2 regions of the Massilia sp. UYP11 genome follow, and region 1 is predicted to be linked to the other one. Evidence: predicted binding sites of a transcription regulator. Region 1 holds the regulator's gene; the other holds the start of a gene.
The links. The regulator FNR, encoded in region 1, switches genes on or off when oxygen is low (the NO sensors DNR and NnrR bind a similar motif). The targets are predictions, from matches to a motif close to TTGATNNNNATCAA.
Positions count from the first base shown of each region.

Region 1 (10,622 bases):
CGACGCCGCCGCCACCACTGCCGCCGCCACTGCAGCGCCTGCCAGCGTCGCCCCGCAATCGACCGTCGAAATCGTCGGCAAGAACGAGACCGCCTTCCGCGCCGAGCGTGCCTCGTCGCCCAAGTACACCGAGCGCCTGGTCGACACCGCCCAGACGGTGCAAGTGATCAAGAAGGAGCTGTTCGAGCAGCAGGGCGCCCTGACCCTGACCGAGGCGCTGCGCAGCACCCCCGGCGTCGGCGCCTTCTTCCTGGGCGAGAACGGCAACACGAATACCGGCGACGCGATCTTCATGCGCGGCTTCGACACCTCGGGCAGCATCTACGTCGACGGCGTGCGCGACGTCGGCTCGATCGCGCGCGACGTGTTCAACGTGGAGCAGATCGACGTGCTGAAGGGCCCGGCCGGCACCGACAACGGGCGCGGCGCGCCGACCGGCTCGGTCAACCTGGTGACCAAGAAGGCGAATCTCACCGACCTGGTGACCACCGCCATCACCGGCGGCAGCGGCGACCAGAAACGCATCACGTTTGATGCCAACCAGGTGCTGGATGAACAGCGCGGCATCGCCGTGCGCCTGAACGTGCTGGCCCAGGATTCGGGCAGCGCGGCGCGCGACGTGGTCGAGAACAAGCGCTGGGCGGTGGCGCCGAGCATCGGCTTCGGCCTGAACGGCCCGACCCGCGTGCACCTGGACTACCTGCACGTCGACCAGGACAACATCCCCGACGGCGGCGTGTACGTGATCGGCCTGCCCGGCTACACCAGCCCGGACCGCGCCAGGCCCTGGGTCGCCGATGCCCCCAAGGTCGACCCCAAGAACTTCTACGGCTCGGTCGACGACTACGACGACGTGAAAGCCGACATGGCCACCGTGCGCATCGAGCACGACTTCTCGCCGACCATGAAGCTGCACAACACGAGCCGCTACGGCAAGACCAGCCAGGACTACCTGCTGACCGCCTTCCTCACCAGCGCCGCCAACCTGGCCACGCCGGTGCAGGGCGACCCCCGCACCTGGACCCTGGCGCGCAGCATCCGCACCGGCAAGGACCAGGAAAACAGGATTCTCACCAACGTCACGACCCTGACCAGCCAGTTCGACACCGGCGCCGTGTCGCACACCCTGGTGACGGGCCTGGAATTGACCAGCGAACGCCAGACCACCCGGGGCTTGAGCGGCCTGGGCACGCTGCCGGCCGCGAACATCTACCGCCCCGATCCGCGCCAGGCGCCGATCACGCCGGTCGACGTGCGCCGCACCGGTGCCTACAACGAGGGCCAGGTCGACACCCAGAGCGTCTACGTGTTCGACACCGTCAAGGTCGGCGAACGCTGGATCTTCAATGGCGGCGTGCGCCTGGACCACTTCCGCGGCGACTATTCGGTGGTGGCGCTGACCAATAACGTGCTGACCCCGACCCGCTTCAAGGTCGGCGAGAACCTCGTCAACGGCAAGCTGTCGGCCCTGTACAAGCCGACCGCCAACAGCAGCGTGTATGCGATGGTGGCCAGCTCCAGGCAGCCGCCGGGCGCCAGTTTCACCGTGTCGGGCAACGCCAACAGCGCCCAGAACCCGATCTACGAGCCGCAAAAGACGGTCACCACCGAGTTCGGCGGCAAGCTCGACCTGCTCAAGTCCAGACTGTCGCTGTCGGCCGCGCTGTTTCGCACCGACGTCGAGAACGAGGTCGAGCAGGATCCGGCCGACCTGCAGTACTACCAGACCGGCGAGAAGCGGGTGCAGGGCGTCGAGCTGGGCGCGACCGGCGCGCTGGCGCCGCACTGGCTGATCAGCGCCGGCTACCTGTACTTGGACACCAGCGTCGAGCGTGGCCGCAACGTCACCGCCGCCGGCGAGAACAGCCTGACCTACACGCCGAAGCAGTCGTTCACCGCCTGGACCTCGTACGACCTGCCTTGGGGCCTGCGCATCGGCGGCGGCGCGCGTTTTTCCGACAAGCTGGCGCGCGGCACCGACGGCGCGATCGGCACCCCGGCCCATACCGATTCGTACTGGGTGTTCGACGCCATGCTCGGCTACAAGGTGAGCAAGAACGTCGACCTGCGCCTGAACCTGTACAACATCGGCGACGAGAAGTATGTCGCGGCCATCAACAAGAGCGGTTACCGCTACACGCCGGGCACGCCGCGCTCGGCCAGCCTGACGGCGAACGTGCGCTTCTGAGGCGTTCGATGGCAGGGGCGGGCCTGCGGTGCGTCACCGCCGGTCCGCTTCTGCTATGTTGAGTCCACCTTCATGGAGGGACGACATGGAACGATTCCTGATCATCTATCGCGGCGCATCCGAACCGGGCGAGCGCCAGGAAGACCGCTGGGCCGCCTGGTTCGAGGCCCTGGGCCCGGCCTTGCTCGATCCGGGCAGCCTGACGCAGGACAGCATCGAGATCCCGAGCCGCCTTCTCGGCCCCAAGCCGTCCGGCGGCTCGCTGTCGGGCTACTCGGTGATCGAGGCGGCGGACTTCGACGCGGTGGTGCGCCTGGCGCAGGATTGCCCGATCTTCGACGAGCGCGGCTCGGTCGAGATCGCGCGGCTGGGGGCCGGGGCCGGCGCGGCCTGAAGCCGGGCGGCGCCTGCGGTATACTCGGCGCCCATGCGCATCCAGCTTTTCTCCGACCTGCACCTCGAACGCTACCCCGGCTTCCAGCCGCTCATCCTGCCGGACACCGACGTCGTGGTGCTGGCCGGCGACATCGGTTCCTACCAGGCCGGCTCGCGCCTGGAAACCCAGGATTTCGGACTCGAGCGCTTCTCTCCCGCATTGCCGGCGCTGGCCGGCAAGCGGGTGCTGTTCATTCCCGGCAACCACGAGTTCGATGCGCTCGACCATGCCGCCGCCTATGACCGGCTGCGCGCCACCTGCGAGCGGCTCGGCATCGTCTGGCTCGACCGCGAGATCGTGGTCATCGATCACGTGCGCTTCATCGGCACCACCTTGTGGAGCGATTTCGACGCGCTGGCGCTGCGCGAGGCCGACCTCACCAGGCAGCTGCAGCAGCGCAACAAGGCGTTCCGCGCGGCGAACTATTACCTGAGCAAGAACACGACCCTGAAGGATGGCGAGCAGGTGCTGGCCGAGGGCATCCGCGCCATGTCGCTCGATTGCCAGGCCTGGCTGGGCGCGGCGCTGGCCACGCCGTTCGAAGGCAAGACGGCCGTCGTCACCCATTTCGCGCCGAGCCTGATGAGCGCCGATCCGCGCTACGGCCTCTCGGCCGGCACGGCGGGCTTCTGCAATGCGCTCGACGGCCTGTTCAAGCACGCGCAGCTGTGGATGCACGGCCACCTGCACTGCCTGAACGACTACGTGGTCGAGGGCCGCGACGGCCCCCTGTCCTGGTCATGCCGCGTGGTGGCCAATCCGCTCGGCTACCTGAGCAAGGGCGAGCAGGAGGGTTTCCGGCCCGAGCTGGTGATCGAGCTGTAGGCAATCCTGCTACTGCGTCGCCTCGCCGGCCGACGAGAGGGTGCCCATCAGGGCCTCGAATCCGTCGCCTGCCTCTGGCGGGCGTTCCTGTTCCGCATGGTCGGCATACTCGGCATACACCCAGTCGCCGCCGGCGCGCGCCACGCCTTGCGGCGGCAGCGGCTCGTGCTGCGCTGTCTTCGCCAGCGCCACGCGCATGAAGTCGATCCACATCGGCAGCGCCAGGGTCGAGCCGAATTCGCGGCCGCCGAGCGAGCGCGGCTCGTCGTAGCCCATCCACGCGACCGCCGCCACCCCGCCGCCGTAGCCGGCGAACCAGCCGTCGACCGCGTTGCTGGTGGTGCCGGTCTTTCCGGCCAGGTCATGCCTTTGCAGTTGGCGCGAGGCCGCCGCCGCGGTGCCGACGCGGGTGACGTCGCGCAGCATGCTGTCGACGATGAAGGCATTGCGCTCGTCCAGCACCCGGGCGCTTTCCTGGCGCGGCCGTGGCGCCGCATGCTCGAACAGGACCTTGCCGTCGCCATCCTGGATGCGCGCGATCAGCCACGGCTGCACCCGGTAGCCGCCATTGGCCAGCACCGCATAGGCGCCGGCCATCTGCAGCGGCGTGACGGCGCCGGTGCCGAGGCCAAGCGTCAGGTTGCGCGGCTGGCGCGCGGCGTCGAAGCCGAAGCGCGCCAGGTGCGCGCGGGCATAGTCGACGTCCAGCGCGTGCAGCATCCGCACGGTGGGCACATTGCGCGAGCGCGACAGCGCGTGGCGCACCGTGACCGGACCCTCGAACACATTGTCGTCGTTGCGCGGCGACCAGTTGGCATGGGCCTGCCCGGCGTTCAGCTCGAGCGGTTCGTCGAGGATCTGCGTGCCCGGGAAGAAGCCGCGTTCCAGGCCCGCCGAATAGACGAAGGGCTTGATGCTCGATCCCGGCTGGCGCCAGGCCTGGGTCACGTGGTTGAACTGGTGGACCGAGTAATCGAAGCCGCCGACCAGCGCGCGGTAGGCGCCGGTGTCGGTGTCGAGTGCCACGAAGGCGGCCGCCACCTCGGGCAGCTGGGCGATCGACGGGGCGCCGCCGGCGGGCCTGGCCAGCCGGATGACGGCGCCGGGCGCCAGTCGCGTCGCCGGCCTGGCCTTGCCCGACAGGGCGCCAGCGGCGAAGGCCAGCCCCGCTCCGGTGATCTCGACGGCCTCGCCGTTGGCAAGCAGGGCGCGCACCCGCCTGGGCGAAGCGGCGACGACCACCGCCGCGCTCAAGCCGTCGACAAAGGGGCGTTTCTGCAGGGCGGCGGCGATCGCGTCCAGTCTTTCGCCGGCGCCGGCCGGCAGCGCGATGCGCGCTTCCGGGCCACGGTAGCCGTGGCGGCGGTCATAGGCGAGCACGTTGCGACGTACCGCTGCGTAGGCCGCATCCTGCTCGGCGGCCACGATGGTGGTCGTCACCGTGATGCCGCGCTCGTAGGCCGCCTGGCCGAACCGGGCATGGACGGCCTGGCGCGCGAGCTCGGCGACCCAGGCCGCGCGCCGATTCAGGGTGGCGCCGTCGCTGCGCACCTGCAGGCGCTCGGCCAGGGCGTGGCGGTACTGCGGTTCGGTGATCAGCGCCAGTTCGCGCATGCGCCCCAGCACGACCTGCTGGCGCTTGCGGGCCGCCTGCGGATTCGATACCGGGTTGCTGCTGGAAGGGTTCTGCGGCAGGCCGGCCAGCATCGCGATCTCGGCCAGGGACAGTTCGGGCAGCGGCTTGCCGAAATACGTGCGCGCCGCGCTGGCGAAGCCGTAGGCGCGCTGGCCGAGGTAGATCTGGTTCAGGTAGACCTCGAGGATCTGGTCCTTGGACAGCGCCTGCTCGATCTTGTAGGCGAGGGCGACCTCGCGCAGCTTGCGCGGCAGGGTCTTGTCGCGCGACAGGAAGAAGTTGCGCGCCACCTGCATCGTGATGGTCGAGGCGCCCTGGCTGCCGAAGTCGCCGATATTGGCCTTGGCCGCGCCGAGCGCGCGGATCCAGTCGACCCCGCCGTGCTCGTAGAAACGGGTGTCCTCGATCGCCAGCACGGCCGCCTTGAGCAGCGCCGGCACCCTGGATACGGGGACGAACTCGCGCCGCTCGGCGCCGAATTCGCCGATCAGGACCTGGTCGGCGGTGTACACGCGCAGCGGGATCTTCGGACGGTAGTCGGTGACGGCCTTGATGTCGGGGACCTCCGGCAGGATGGAGGCGCCGGCCACGCGAGGGGCGGTCGCGAGCAGCAGGGAGCAGAACAGGATGACGAGGGAGCGGGGTGATTTCATGACGGCTTCGTGGACGGTTGGTCGAACGCGGCCGATCTTACTGTCGCGCGCCGCCCGGGTCATGCGCAAAGGCCCAGGTAGCGCGACATGCCCCAGAGCGCAGCGTCTGGCGCTACCTTGGTAGCGCCGTCGGTGGGCGGCGCATTCGGGGCAGGGGCCGACGCGGGTCGCACGGAACGGGTATCCTTGCGCCAGTCGATTTTAATCAGGAGAGATGGATGAACACCAAATACAGCGCACTGGTCGTCGGCGCCAGCGGCATCATCGGCCATGCGGTCGTGCGCGAGCTGCACGGACGACCCGACTGGAAGGTGCGGGCCTTGCCGCGCACCTTCGTGGACGGCGTCGAGACCGTCAAGGCCGACCTGACCGACGCCCAGGCCAGCGCCAGCGCCCTGGAAGCGGCGCGCGATACCACCCACGTGTTCTACGCCGCGCTCAAGGGCGGGACCGACCTGCTCGACGAGGAGCGGATCAACGCCGGCATGCTGCGCAACCTGCTCGACGGCCTGAAGGCGGTCGGCGCCCCGCTGCAGCGCGTGGTGCACTATCAAGGGGCCAAGGTGTACGGCGTGCACCTGGGCCACGCGCAGGCGCCGTTCTACGAGGACGACCCGCGCCACATGACGCCCAACTTCTATTATGCCCAGGAAGACCTGCTGCGCGAGCGCGCCGCCGCCGGCGAGCTCGAATGGTCGATCCTGCGGCCCGACGTGGTGGTGGGCGACATCGCCGGCAATCCGATGAATATCGCGATGGTAATGGGCATGTTCGCCGCGCTCAGCAAGGACGCCGGCGCGCCGCTGCGCTTCCCGGGAACCGACAAGGTGTATTCGGGGGTGCTGGCCCAGACCACCGATGCCGACTGGATGGCGCGCGCCAGCGTCTGGGCGGCGCTCGATCCGGCGGCGCGCGGCGAAGCGTTCAACCTGGTCAATGAACCGTTCCGCTGGGAGCGCGTGTGGCGCCAGGTGGCGGCGGCCTTCGACATGGAAGTGGGACCCACGCAGCCATTCTCGCTGGCCAGGCAGATGCCGCTCAAGGCGGCGGCGTGGGAGCGCATCGTGCAGCGCCACGGCCTGCAGTCGATGCCTTTCGAGAAGCAGGTCGGCTGGTGGTTCGGCGACTTCGTGTTCAATACCGAGTTCGACATGGTGTCGGACATGGGCAAGATCCGGCGCGCCGGGTTTACCGAAGCGGTGGAGCCCGGCGCGACGATCGTCACCGCCCTCGAGCGGCTGCGCGCTGCAAAATGGCTGCCCTGACGGTGTAGCTGGCGCGGGCGCCGACGGCGTAGAATGGCCGGGTTGCGACGGCGCCGGCCCTGCCTTCGCATCCTGTGTCCAATCTCGCCTATCCGACCGCATGATTTTTCCACCATCCCTTACGCGCCCGCGCCGTCAGGCAGCGCTCCTCGTGCTGGCTTGCAGTGCCGGGGCGGCCCTCGCCGATGACGGCGACGCCATCAATCCCGACCGCCCCGACGTCGCCAACTCCAGCCAGGTGGTCGGCCATGGCCGCTTGCAGCTCGAGATCGGCGTCGACTGGGCTCGCCAGCGCAACGACGACCTGCACGTGCGCACCTTGAGCACGCCGGCGCTGCTGCGTATCGGCCTGGGAGACACGACGGAACTGCGCGTCGAGACCGACGGCCGCAGCATCGAGCACGCCGTCGATCCGGCGACGCGCGCACGCACCACGAGCGCGGGCTGGAACGCCACGTCGATCGGATTCAAATGGCGTTTTGCCGACGGCGAGGGCGTGCGTCCTGCGCTGGGGCTGATCGGCGCCATCGCGCTGCCGACCGGCAGCGCGGCACTGCGGGCCAAGGGTGTCCTGCCGCAGATGGTGCTGGCAGCGGAATGGGAGCTGCCAAACGGCTGGTCGCTGGCCGTGACGCCGGGCGCCGGCGCCGATGTGGACGATGACGGCGCGCGTTACCGCTACGCAATCCTGGCGGCGTCGCTGGGCAAGAAATTCACTGAACGCGTCCAGGGATTTTTTGAAGTGGCGGCGCCGCAGATCGCCTCGGCGTCGCATGGCTGCGATCGGGTGCAGGTCGACGCGGGCGTGAGCTGGCGACTGAACAGGAATTGCCAGGTCGATGCGATGGTGGTGCATGGGCTGAATCGGCATACGCCCGATCTGGGCCTGGCGTTCGGGTTATCGGTGCGACGCTGAGGCCGCAGCGGTTGCATCGGTCATCCGCGGTGCAGCCGATCGCCCCGGCGCACGCGGTCGTCACTGCGCAGGTGCAGCTCGCAAGAGAGCCGCGGCGTCATGGCTTCACGCCATCGGGCTGCAGGCGTCGGTGCCGGCCGCCAGCGCCTTGAGCTTGACCGGATCGAGCAGCGTCACTTCGCGCCTGTCGACGTGGAGCCAGCCCTGCTTCCGAAAGCGCGACAGCAGGCGGCTGACGCTCTCGATGGTCAGGCCCAGGTAGTTGCCGATGTCTTCGCGCGACATGCGCAGCTGGAAGCGGTCGGCGGCATAGCCGCGGGTGGCGTAGCGCGCCGACAGGTTCACCAGGAATACGGCGAAGCGCTGCTCGGCGCGCATGTTCCCGAGCAGGAGCATGACGTTCTGCTCGCGCGTGATTTCCTGGCTCATGATGCGGTGAAAGTGACGCAGCAGGGTCGGCACCTCGCCGAACAGGTCTTCCAGCCGCGTGAATGGAATCTCGCACACCTCCGAGTCTTCCAGCGCCACCGCGTCGCAGTGGTGGGTGCCGCTGATCGCGTCCATGCCCAGCAGTTCGCCGGCCATCTGGAAGCCGGTGATGTGGGCAGCGCCGGCGGCGTTCACCAGGCTGGTCTTGAAGTGGCCGAAGCGCACCGCGTACAGGTTGCGAAACGGCTCGCCCACGCCGTACAGGCGCTCGTCGCGCGCGAGCCGGCGGCGCCGGCCGATGATCTGGTCCAGGCGATCGATCTCGGCGTCGTCGAGGCCCATCGGCAGGCACAACCGGTGCATGCTGCACTGGGCGCAGGACTTGAGCGCATGGAGGTTCAGGTGCGGCTCGGCTTGCCGGGGCAGGGGCTGGCTCATCAGGAATGGTCGTTGTTGTTCGGCACACCGGGAATTATAGACGCCTTGCCTGGCTGATCCTCCTGCACTGCCGCTCGTCGAATTTCTTGCAAGAATTGTGATGCACGCTGCCGGAATGCGTTGGCCGCAACTGTGCGCGCTCGATATGAATCGGCGTCTACACTTGGTCCACAACTTGGACAACTGGAGTGATCGACAGTGTCATCTTCAAGTGCGAGCGGGTCCGCCGATACCGCCTTCTTCGCGGTTGCCGCGCCGGCCGCACCGCCCAGCGGCGAAGACCAGGCCAGGGCCGACCTCTACGCCTTGCTCTCGCGCCTGCTCCTCGCGGCGCCCGACGCCGCCTTGCTCGCCGCGCTCGCCACCAGCGATCCGATCCTGGCCGAGGGCGGCGATCCGGCGCTGGAACGCGCGTGGGAGCCATTGACCCTGGCGTCCGGCGTCATGGACGCCGAGACCGTCCACGCTGAATTCAACGCGCTCTTCGTCAGCATCGGCACGCCGCCGGTCGACCCGTATGGCTCGCGCTACCTGGCCGGCTACATGAACGACACGCCGCTGGCGCTGCTGCGCGCAGACCTGGCGCGGCTTGGCCTCGCGCGCATGCGCGGCCGGGGCGAGTTCGAGGACCACCTTGGCGCGCTGTGCGAGACCATGCGCGTGCTGGCCGCCGGCGCCCCCGGCATCCGGCGCCAGCCGCTGGCGCTGCAGCGGCGGTTCTTCGAGGCCCACATCGGCGGCTGGTGCATGCGCGCGCTGGACGACATCGCCGCTGCCGACGGCGCCAACTATTACCGCCTGGTCGCGCGCTTCGCGCAGGCATTCCTGGCAATCGAGGCGGAAAGCTTTGAAGTGGAAGGGGAGACCGATGAGCAAGCATGACCAACAGACGCCGGGCCAGCCCGATCCGGCGCGGCGCTGCTTCCTGAAGGCGGCTCCGCTGGGCGCGCTGGCGGTGGCCGCCGCCGCCCCGGCAAGCGCGGCCCTGGAGGCCGCCCCGGCGGCGCCCGACCCCAGGGTCAAGCGCGGCTACCACGAGACGGAGCACATCCGCCGCTACTACGAGACCGCCGCCTACTGGTAGGCAAGCCGAGGTATCCCATGTCACTGGTCAAGTCTACGCGCGACAGCGCCCTGAAGCGGCGCCACTTCCTGGTCGGGGCCGGCGTCGCCGCCGGCGCCGGCGCCCTGGCGCGCCACCTGCCGCTGAACGTGATCGAAGCGGCCCAGGCCGATCCGGTGCCGAATACCCCGGTGCCCACCGAGGTCAAGCGCACCGTATGCAGCCACTGCTCGGTCGGCTGCTCGGTGGACGCGGTGGTCGCCAACGGCGTCTGGGTGCGGCAGGAGGCCGCCTTCGATTCGCCCATCAATATGGGCGCCCACTGCGCCAAGGGCGCCTCGGTGCGCGAGCACGCCTTCGGCGAACACCGCCTGCGCTATCCGATGAAGCTGGTGAACGGCAAGTACCAGCGCATCTCCTGGGACCAGGCGATCGACGAGATCGGCGACAAGCTGCTGCAGCTGCGCAAGGACGCGGGGCCGGATGCGCTGATGGTGATCGGCAGCTCCAAGCACAACAACGAGCAGGCCTACCTGCTGCGCAAATGGGTGTCGTTCTTCGGCACCAACAACTGCGACCACCAGGCGCGCATCTGCCACTCGACCACGGTCGCGGGCGTGGCCCAGACCTTCGGCTACGGGGCGATGACCAACTCGTTCAACGATCTGCACTACAGCAAGGCGGTGCTGTTCATCGGATCCAACCCGGCCGAGGCGCACCCGATCTCGATGCTGCACTTCCTGCACGCCAAGGAGCTGGGCGCCAAGATGATC
Region 1 is NZ_JBNDJE010000002.1:613,761-624,382, reverse strand. Features, by position in the region: gene ABIB38_RS06240 (catecholate siderophore receptor Fiu) at 1-2,188, shown strand, start outside; gene ABIB38_RS06235 (hypothetical protein) at 2,274-2,582, shown strand; gene ABIB38_RS06230 (metallophosphoesterase) at 2,616-3,449, shown strand; gene ABIB38_RS06225 (penicillin-binding protein 1A) at 3,459-5,738, opposite strand; gene ABIB38_RS06220 (SDR family oxidoreductase) at 5,957-7,003, shown strand; gene ABIB38_RS06215 (transporter) at 7,104-7,919, shown strand; gene fnr (fumarate/nitrate reduction transcriptional regulator Fnr) at 8,025-8,786, opposite strand; gene ABIB38_RS06205 (TorD/DmsD family molecular chaperone) at 8,985-9,668, shown strand; gene ABIB38_RS06200 (formate dehydrogenase) at 9,655-9,870, shown strand; gene ABIB38_RS06195 (formate dehydrogenase subunit alpha) at 9,888-10,622, shown strand, end outside.

Region 2 (10,622 bases), on a different contig from region 1:
GCGTGGCGCCGGCATGGGCCAGGATGAAGCCCGCCACTTCCTGGTTGATCAGGTTATCCTCGACCAGCAGCACGCGCAGGCCGCGCAGGGCGCCAGCCAGCGGCGTGCTGGCGGGGAGCGCGAGCGCCGCCCCGGCGCCGCCCAGCAGCCGGCACGCGGCCGCGCGCAGGCTGGCCCGGGTAAAGGGTTTGCCCAGCACCGCCGCCAGGCCCGACTCATTCTCCAGCCCATCGGCCAGCTCGGCATAGCGCTCGGTGTCGGGGTCGGGCGCCAGCAGGCAAAAGCGCGGCACATGCGCGTGCGCCGTGCGCACGGCCGAGATCAACGGCAGGCCGTCCAGACCGGGCATGGCGCTGTCGACGAAAGCGAACTCATAGCGCTCAGCGCGCAAGGCATCGAGGGCGGCGGCGCCATCGGGCGCCGTGTCCACGCGCCAGCCGAAGGCGGCGCAGGCCGCGGCCAGGGCGGCGCGCGCGCTGGCGTTGTCGTCGGCGACCAGTACGCGCAGGGCATCGTCGTGACCGGCCGGCGCGTCGGCCGCGGCTTCCAGCACCGGGAAGGACAGCTCGAAGCGGAAGGCGGCGCCGTCGCCGGGCACGCTCTCCAGGCGCAGGGCGCCGCCGGCCAGCTCCACCAGGCGGCGCGCGATCGACAGTCCCAGGCCGGCGCCGCCATATTTGCGCACGGTCGAGCTGTCGGCCTGCGAGAACACTTCGAAGATCCCGGCCTGCACCTCGGGAGCGATGCCGATGCCGGTGTCGCGCACCTCGAACGCCAGGAGCAGCTGGCCGTCGGCATCGCCGCGCGGCGCGATCGACAGCACGATCTCGCCCCGCTCGGTGAACTTGACCGCGTTGCCCACCAGGTTGAGCAGCACCTGTTCGAGCCGCACCGGATCGCCTTCCAGCAGCGGCGGCAGGTGGGGATCGACCGCGAACGTCAGCTCGACGCCCTTGGCCCAGGCGCCGGGGCCGTGCAGCACCGCGATGCTGGCCAGGATCTCGTCGAGGCGCAGCGGGATGCGCTCGAGGTTCAGCTGGCCGGCCTCGATGCGCGAGAAGTCGAGCAGGTCGCTCAGCATGCCCAGCAGCGAGCGGGTAGCGGTGCGCATGCGCGCCACATAGCCGCGTTCGCGCCGGCCCAGCTGGCCCTCCTCGAGCAGGCGCGCCAGGCCGACGATGGCGTTCATCGGCGTGCGCAGCTCGTGGCTCATGTTCGCCAGGAACTCGCTCTTGGCGCGGCTGGCCTGTTCGGCCAGGCGCAGCGCCGCCTCGAGCTGGACGCCGGTCGCGCGCAGCGCCGCCTCGGCCGCGACCCGGGTGCTGATGTCGCGGATCGTCGCCTGCATCATGCCGACGCCGCCGATGTCGACCCGGGTCAGCAGGATGTCGGCATGGAACACGCTGCCGTCGGCGCGCAGGTGCAGCCACTCGAAGGCATCCCGGCCCTCGTCCAGCGTGCGCCGCATGTGCTCCATCGCCACCTCGTCGCTCGCGCGGCCGTCGGCCTGCAGCAGCGGCGACAGACTGGCCGGCGACTCGTCGAGCAGGGCAGCCGGGTTGGCGAAGCCGAACAGGTCGGCCGCGGCCTGGTTGGCGCTGACGTAGCCGGCGCCGTAGGCCAGCAGCAGGTGGGCGTCACCGGCGGCCTCGAACAGGGCGCGGAACATCTCCTGGTGGTCGCGCTCGCGCTGCTGCTGGAGCTTGCGCTCGGTGACGTCGAGCACCACCACATTCACGCCCATCAGCCGGCGGTCGGGTCCATAGACCGGGAAGTAGCTCGAGATCCAGTGACGCGTGCTGCCCGGCGCCGACGGGGCCTCGCCGGCGGCCTCGATCTCGACCAGCGGCCGGCCGCTGGCTAGCACGCGCCGGTAGTTCGTTTCGAATTCCTCCCCGATCGGTCCCAGCAGCTCGGGCAGGCTGCGGCCCGCATGGTCGCGCGCCGGGCGGCCGTTGATGTCGGCCAGGTAGTCGTTGACCATCACCACCCGCAGCTCGCGGTCCATGAAGCACAGGCCGACGGGGATCGAGGCATATACCGTCTCCAGCTGCGCCTTGGAGCGCTCCAGCTCTTGCGTGCGTTCGGCCACCAGCGTCTCGAGGCCGTGCCGGTGTTCCTGCAGCTCGGCGTCCACCCGGCGCAGCGCACGCGCCACCGTCTCCACCTCGCGGATGTTCGAGAGCGGCAAGACCAGCGGCGCGCCGCGTCCCAGCTGTTCGGCGGGGCCGGCCAGTCCCTGCACGGCGCGCGCGATCGAGCCGCCCAGGGCCCAGGCCAGGGCCAGGCTGATCGCCAGCATGCCGCCGATCGCGGCCACCGTCTTGGCCATCGACTGCCCCAGCAGCTCGCGCGCCGCGTGGTACGGATAGCGGATCGTCACCACCCAGCCATGTTCGGGGGAACGGGCAAAGGCCGCGTAGCCGCGCGCCCCGCCATCCTGCGGCAGTTCGACGGTGCCGGCGCCGCCGCTTGCCACGGCCTTGGCCAGCGCCGGCGCCATCGGCAGGCCCAGGTGCTGGCCACGGTCGCCGCTGCGCGAGATGGTCAACAAGCGGCGGTCGTAGATGCCGGCGATCCAGCCTTCCGGCAGGTGCTGGCTGTCGAGCAGCTCGGCCATGCGGCGCGGACGCAGGTGCACCGACAGCACGAAGCGCACCTCGCCCTCCTGCCAGATCGGCACTTCGACCGACAGCGCGTACTGGCCGCCGTCGTCCAGCCGGTGCAGGCCGGAGGCCACGGTGTTGCCGGTCACGGCCACGCGCCGGATGTCGTCCTCGTTGCCGGTGCGCGGCAGCGAAACGCCGATGGGATAGCGAGTATTAATCAACGGCATACCGTTCGGCAGGCTCAGGACGAAGGCCTGGGCCGGGAAGTCGGGCCGCAGCAGGCCCCTGGCCATCTCGTGGATGGCGACCATGTCGCCCCGGGTCATGATCGACGTATTGGCCAGGACCCGGGCCGCGGTCTCGCCGCTGTCGATGTCGCGATCGACCGCCGCCGCCAGTACCTCGGCCACGGTCTGGGCGTCACGCGAAACGTGGTTGCGCTCGCGTACGGCGGCGTCGCGCGCCAGGGCGACGTAGCCGACCAGGATCGGCAGCGCGCACGCCAGCACCAGGATGTACAGCTTGGCGCGGATCGAAGGCAGCGAAAGACGGGCAAACGGCAAGGACGACTCCTGGTTTTAACGTGGTAACGGACACAGCCAGCATGTTAGCTGGCCCCATCCATGCCGCATAGCACCGGTTTTAATTGCCATCGTGCATCGTATTCACCCTGCAACATGCCGGACCTTCCACCTGGTCCGGATTGAACGCCACAGATGCGTCAGTCGAAGGGAGATTGTTACCGGAAGGTGAGTGGAAGATACTGGCAACGAGGCGAAACCGAGACAGAATTGCGCGCCCGCATGATGCTGATAATCACTATTGTGCCTTCAGGCATTAGAATCCCTTTTGCAGGAATTAACCCAAGGGATGGTATGGCAAGGCCAGAGAAAGTCCGCCTCGGCGAAGTGCTGATGCAGCAGAAACTGTTGAGCGAAGAGCAACTCCAGCAGGCGCTCGCCGATCAGAAGCGTACCGGCCGCAAGCTCGGCCGCGTGTTCGTCGAAAGCGGCTTCGTCACCGAAGACCAGATTTCGGGCGCTCTGGCGCGCCAGCTCGACATCCCTTACCTGAACCTGAAGTTCTACAACATTAACGCCGAGCTGGTGCGCCTGCTGCCCGAGACCGCGGCGCGGCGTTTCCGCGCGCTGGTGCTGGAAGACCGCAAGGAAACGATGCTGGTCGGCGTATCCGACCCGACCGACCTGTTCGCCTACGACGAGATCGCGCGCCTCATCAAGAAGGGTGTCGAGCTGGCGGTGGTCAACGAGACCGAGGTGCTGGCCGCGATCGACCGCATCTACCGCCGCACCGGCGAGATCACGGGTCTCGCGCGCGAGGTCGAGGCCGACCTGGGCGATGCGTCGATCGACTTCGGTGCGCTGGCCGCCAATCCGGGGCTCGAGGAAGCGCCGATCGTCAAGCTGCTGCAATCGGTGTTCGACGACGCGGCCCAGGTGCGCGCATCCGACATCCACATCGAGCCGCAGGAGGGGCGGCTGCAGATCCGTTTCCGTATCGACGGCGTGCTGCACCTGCAGACCGAGGCCGACCTCAAGGTCGCCACGCCGCTCGCGTTGCGCCTCAAGCTGATGGCCGATCTCGACATCTCCGAGAAACGCCTGCCGCAGGACGGCCGCTTCGCGGTCAAGGTGCGCAGCCAGCGCATCGACGTGCGTATTTCGACCATGCCGACCCAGTTCGGCGAATCGGTGGTGATGCGTCTGCTGAACCAGGTCAGCGCCAACTTGCGCCTGGATGCGATCGGCATGCCGGCGCGCCTGGTCGAGCGCTTCCGCGCCATCGTCGCCCGGCCGAACGGCCTGGTGCTGGTGACCGGGCCGACCGGCAGCGGCAAGACCACGACGCTCTACAGCGCCTTGTCCGAACTGAACTCGGTCGAGAAAAAGCTTATTACGGTCGAGGACCCGGTCGAATACCGGCTGGCGGGCATCAACCAGGTGCAGGTCAACGACAAGATCGAGCTGTCGTTCGCGCGCGTGCTGCGCTCGGCGCTGCGGCAAGACCCGGACATCGTGCTGGTCGGCGAGATGCGCGACCAGGAAACCGCCGCCATCGGCCTGCGCGCCGCGATGACGGGTCACCTGGTGCTGTCGACGCTGCACACCAATGACGCCGCCTCGACCCCGCTGCGCCTGATGGACATGGGGGTGCCGCGTTATATGGTGAGCGGCTCGCTGCAGGCCGTGCTGGCCCAGCGCCTGGTGCGCGTGATCTGCGAGAGCTGCACCGTCGACTACCGGCCGGCCGCCAACGAGATCGACTGGCTGCGCGCCGAACTGGGCGAGCAGGCCGCGAGCACGCGCTTTTATCACGGCAAGGGCTGCTCGCACTGCAACGGCACCGGCTATCGCGGCCGCACCGGCGTCTACGAATTGCTGGAGATGACGCGCGCCGTCACCGACGCCGTCAACCACCCGGATCCGGGGCATTTCCTCAAGGTCGCCCAGGGCGAGATGCGCGGCGAGACCTTGCGCCGCCACGCGGTGAGCCTGGCGGTGCAGGGGCGCTCGACGATCGCCGAGGCGATGCGGGTCAGTAACCAGATGGACGACTGACGCCCGGGACTGATCGATGCCATATTTCGCCTACAAGGGCCGCAATGGACGCGGCGAGCAGGTAACGGGCGTGCTCGAGGGCGCGGACAGCGGAGCCGTGGCCGACCAGTTGTTCGGCAGCGGCGTCACGCCGATCGAGATCAGCGCCACCCGCAAGCGCGCCGGCGCCAAGGGCCTGCTCTGGCGCGAACGCCTGTTCGAGAAGAAGGTCACGTCGATGGACGTGCAGCTGTTCAGCCGCCAGATCCATACCCTGCTCAAGTCGGGCGTGCCGATCATGCGCGGCCTGGCCGGGTTGCAGGAGTCGGCCATCAGCAAGTCGTTCGCGCGCGTGATCAAGGACTTGCGCGAGTCGCTCGACGCCGGGCGCGAGCTGTCGGCGGCCATGATGCGTCACCCCCAATGCTTCTCGCCGTTCTACCTGGCGATGGTGAAGGTGGGCGAGATGACCGGGCGCCTCGAAGAAGTGTTCCTGCGCCTGTTCGACCACCTGGAGTTCGATCGCGACATGCGCGAGCGGGTCAAGACGGCGCTACGCTACCCGGGCTTCGTGGTGATCGCGATGGTCCTCGCCATGGTGGTGGTCAACATCTTCGTCATCCCGCAGTTCGCCTCGGTGTTCAAATCGTTCGGGTCCGAATTGCCGCTGATGACGCGCATCCTGCTGGCGACCTCCAGCTTCACGGTCACCTGGTGGCCGGCGATCGCCGGCGGCGCGGCGCTGGCCTGGTTCGGATTTCGCGCCTGGACCCGCACCGCGAAGGGGCGGCTGGACTGGGACCGCTGCAAGCTGCGCCTGCCGATCGCCGGCAAGATCATCCACAAGGCCACGATGGCGCGCTTCGCGCGCAGCTTCGCGCTGTCGATGCGCAGCGGGGTGCCGATCGTGCATGCGCTGACCGTGGTCTCGCAGACCGCCGACAATGCTTACCTGAGTTCGCGCATCGAGCAGATGCGCGACGGCGTCGAGCGCGGCGAGAGCATCCTGCGCACCTCGACCGCGGCGAACGTGTTCACGCCGATCGTGCTGCAGATGATCGCGGTTGGGGAAGAAACCGGGTCGATCGACGACCTGATGGACGAGATCGGGCAGATGTACGAGCGCGAGGTCGACTACGAACTCAAGACCTTGTCGAGCCAGATCGAGCCGATCCTGATCACCTTCCTCGGCGCGATGGTGCTGATCCTGGCGCTGGGGATCTTCATGCCGATGTGGGACCTCGGGCAGGCCGCGCTGCATCCGAAATGAGCGCCGGCCGGGCGCCATGTTGTAAAAAGCACGCACGGGCCCGATGAAACTTAAAATTTCATCAATGAAACATTGCAATATGGCGACCTGTTTTCCGCCAAGACATCAAAGTTGCGAGTTCTCACGGTAGAATCGTGCAGCAGTGTAGCGCTAGGCAGCATGGCCACTCGTCCTATTATCGTCATGGAGAAGAAATAATGAAAGGCAGTTTTAACAAGAAAGCGCAGAGTGGTTTCACCCTGATCGAGCTGATCGTCGTGATCGTCATCCTGGGTATCCTGGCCGCGACCGCGCTGCCGAAATTTGCGGGCCTGGGCGGCGATGCCCGCGCAGCTGCAGTCCAGGCCGCGCGCGGCTCGCTGGTGTCGACGTCGGCCATGCTGCATGGCAAGTGGCTGATCAATAACGCCAGCTCGATCACGGTCGAAGGCGGACACGTCGTGGCGATGGAGCACGGGTATCCAACCGCCGCGACGATGGCGAGAGCGGCGGGTGTGGACGAAGAGTTCACCACAACCCCCATCGGCACCAAGGGTTTGCGCGTTGTGCCTAAGAACTTGCCTGCAGATCTCGCGGATACGTGTAATGTCGTCTATACGGCCCCAGAGAGTGGCGGCGCCGCTGTGGTGACGGTGGCGAATCCCCTCAAATGTGAATAACGAATCGGGCACCATCGAAGCGCTGCCCAGGCAGCGCTTTTTTATCGCGACAACCGACCCGGTAACGAACTCCTTCTATCCTGATGTACGTATGCCACGCTGGAATCGGTCAATTGCAGGATTCGCGAGTTTCTGCGATTTTTCCGCGTAGCATTGTCTATAATCAAGAGAGTTCTGCCACCGGCAACCGTCTCGACTACCTTAGCTGCCTGCATGCGCCTGTTTAATAGAGCAAAAAAGAAGGATGGCTGGCTAGCCATTGCTTTGCTGCGAGATGGGGTGGCGGCCGTCACAGTCGACTGCCACGCGAATGCGAGGCCGGCTCTCGGCGTGATGCAGTTCTTCCCTGGCCACCCTGGCGTTGACGCATTGGACAAGGTGGCGCGCGAGGGTCAAGTCGCATCGCGCCACGTCGTCACGCTGCTGGCCGGCGGCGAATACCAGATTCTCAACGTCGAAGCGCCGAACGTGCCGCGAGATGAAATGAAGACGGCCATGCGCTGGCGCCTGAAGGATATCCTCGATTTCCCGGCGCTCGAGGCGACCATCGACGTGCTCGACATCCCGCTGGACGCCAGTTCACGCGCCCAGCAATCGATTTTCGCGGTCGCCGCCCGCAACACCGTGATCCAGCCGCGCCAGAAGATGTTCCTCGACGCGAAAGTCGACCTGCATGCTATCGACATCCCCGAAATGGCCCAGCGCAACGTGTCGGCCATGCTGGAGCCGGAAGGGCGCGGCGTCGCCATGCTGTCGTTCGGCGACGACGGCGGCCTGCTCACGGTGTCGTATCGCGGCGAGCTGTATCTGTCGCGGCGCTTCGACGTGACCCTGGACCAGCTGCTCGAGGCGGACCACGAGCGCAAGCACCAGAGCTTCGACAAGATCACCCTGGAGCTGCAACGCTCGCTCGACCATTTCGAGCGCCAGTATTCCTTCATCAGCGTCGCCAAGCTGGTGCTCGGCCCGTCGGCCGTCACTGGCCTGGACGAATACCTGTCGAGCAACCTGTACACGCCGGTCGAGACGCTCGACCTGGCCACGCTGTTCGACCTGTCGCGCACGCCCGAGCTGGCGGACCGGGCGCAGCAGCAGCGCTTCTTTCTTGCGATCGGCGCCGCGCTGCGCGAAGGCGAGGGCGCATGAAGCAGCAGATCAACCTGTTCAATCCAGCGTTCCAGCCGCAGAAGCAGGCGCTGTCGAGCGCCACCATCGCGCTGGCGGTCGGCGCCGTGCTCGCCGGCGTCGCCATCCTCGCCGTCATTGGCCAGATGGAAACGACGGAACTCCGGCGGCAGGCCGACAGCGGCGCGGCCCAGCTCGAACTGCGCCAGGCGCGCCTGGCGTCGGCCAACCGCGAATTCACCCCGCGCCAGAAGGATGCGACGCTGGAAGCGCAGACCGCCGAGGCGAGCAGCCGGCTGGCCGCCATGCGCCACATCACCGGCGCGCTGTCGCGCGGCGAGCTGGGAGCCGCGGGCGGCTTCGCCGGCTACTTCGAGGCGCTGGCGCGCCAGAGCGCGCAGGGCCTGTGGCTGACCGGCGTGACGATCGGCGCCGGCGGCGCGCAGATCGGCATCAAGGGCCGCACGGTCGATCCGGCCATGGTGCCGGGCTACCTCAATCGCCTGACCCATGAGCCGCTGATGCAGGGCAAGTCGTTCGCCAGCCTGCAGATCGGCGAGGCCGCGCCGCTGCAGGTGCAGGATGCCGAGGGCAAGCCGGCCACGCGCCCGGCGCCCTATATCGAATTCAGCCTGCAATCGCTTGTCGAGGAACCTGTTCCATGAGCGGGCAAATCAAGGAGCGCATCCTTCAGCTGCGTGCGCGCATCGACGCGCTGTCGCTGCGCGAACGCGCCCTGGTGTGCCTGGCGGCGTGCGCGCTGCTGGCCATCCTCGGCCACGCGCTGGTGCTCTCGCCGATGGACGCGGCGCGCGAGGCGCTGCGCAGCCAGATCGCCCAGCAGCGCGCCGACATGGCCGCCATCGACGACGCCATCACGGGCCGCGTGCAAGCCTTCCAGCTCGACCCCGACGCGCCGGCGCGCACGCGCCTGAATGCGCTGCGCCAGGAGGTGGGCCAGCTCGGCGACCAGCTGCTGGCCATCGAGCACGGCCTGGTGCCGCCCGAGCGCATGGGCCCACTGGTCGACGGCATCCTGCGCGCCAACGGGCGCCTGAAGCTGGTGTCGATGCGCACCTTGCCGGTCGAGCCGCTGGCGGGGCCGGCGAGGTCATCGCCAACGTCGGCGCCAACGTCGGCGCCGGCCCCCGCCCCCTTGCTGTACCGCCACGGCATCGAAGTCACGGTGCGCGGTAATTATCTCGACATGGTCGACTACATGAGCGCACTCGATGCGATGCCGACCCGGATGTTCTGGGGCCGCGCGCAGCTCGACGTGGAGGCGTATCCCGCCGCGCGCCTGACGCTCACCCTGCACACCCTGAGCCTGGACCGACAATGGATGAAGCTGTGAAAAACCTGTTCCTGAGCGCGCTGGCTTGCCTGGCGCTGTCCCACCCCGCCGGCGCGCAGACGCTGCTCGATCCGACCCGTCCACCGCCGGGGATGGACCGGATCGCGCCCGAGGCCAACGCCGGCGACGATGGGCCGCGCCTGCAATCGGTGCTGATCGCGCGCCATGCGGGCGGCCGTCACGTGGCCGTGATCGACGGCGAGACGGTGCGTCCGGGCGAGACCTTCAAGGGCGCGCGTGTGGCGCGCGTCAGCGCCAACGAGGTCGTGCTGGTGCGCGGCGCCGAGCGCCAGGTGCTGCGCATGGACGCGCCGCTGCCGGGCATGACAGCCGCCGCCAAATGACGAGGCAATCCATGACCAAGCTTTTCGCGACTCCCTGCGCGCTGGCGGCGGCGCTGTTGCTGGGCGCTTGCCAGAGCGCGCCGCCGAACGCCACCTACGACGCCATCGCCCAGGAGATGGCCAAGGCCAGCAGCCAGCCGGCGTCGCGGCCGGCGGTCGACGATGCGGTGGCCAATGCGCTGCTGCCGCCGGCCGCGGCCCTGGCCAGCCAGTTGCCGAAGGCGCGGCCGGCGCTCGAAGAGCGCTTCAACGTCGCCTTCAACAACGTGCCGGCGCAGCAGTTCTTCCGCTCGATCGTGGCCGGCACCCGCTACAACATGCTGGTGCACCCGGACGTGAGCGGCAACATCAGCGCCAACCTGAAGGACGTGACCCTGGTCGAGACGCTCGAAGCCGTGCGCGACATGTACGGCTACGACTACCGGATCGAGGGCGCGCGCATCAGCATCCGTCCGCTGACGATGCAGACCCGCATGTTCCACGTGAACTACCTGACCGCCCAGCGACGCGGCATGTCGAACCTGCGCGTGTCGTCGACCTCGGTGGCCGACGCCGGTAACAACAACGGCAACAACGGCGCGATGGGCCAGGGCCTCGGCAACGGGGGCGGGCAGAACGGCCAGAACGGCCAGAACGGCCAGGACGGCAACGGCCAGAATGGCCAGCGCCAGCTCAACAGCACCGACGTCCAGACCAGCTCCGA
Region 2 is NZ_JBNDJE010000009.1:45,398-56,019, forward strand. Features, by position in the region: gene ABIB38_RS14175 (response regulator) at 1-3,172, opposite strand, end outside; gene ABIB38_RS14180 (GspE/PulE family protein) at 3,485-5,188, shown strand; gene ABIB38_RS14185 (type II secretion system F family protein) at 5,205-6,437, shown strand; gene ABIB38_RS14190 (type II secretion system protein) at 6,635-7,096, shown strand; gene ABIB38_RS14195 (agglutinin biogenesis protein MshI) at 7,310-8,242, shown strand; gene ABIB38_RS14200 (hypothetical protein) at 8,239-8,886, shown strand; gene gspM (type II secretion system protein GspM) at 8,883-9,575, shown strand; gene ABIB38_RS14210 (hypothetical protein) at 9,572-9,919, shown strand; gene mshL (pilus (MSHA type) biogenesis protein MshL) at 9,931-10,622, shown strand, end outside.
Region 2: a site for FNR is predicted at 7,250-7,263, ahead of ABIB38_RS14195 (agglutinin biogenesis protein MshI). Genes of this name have one in related genera too.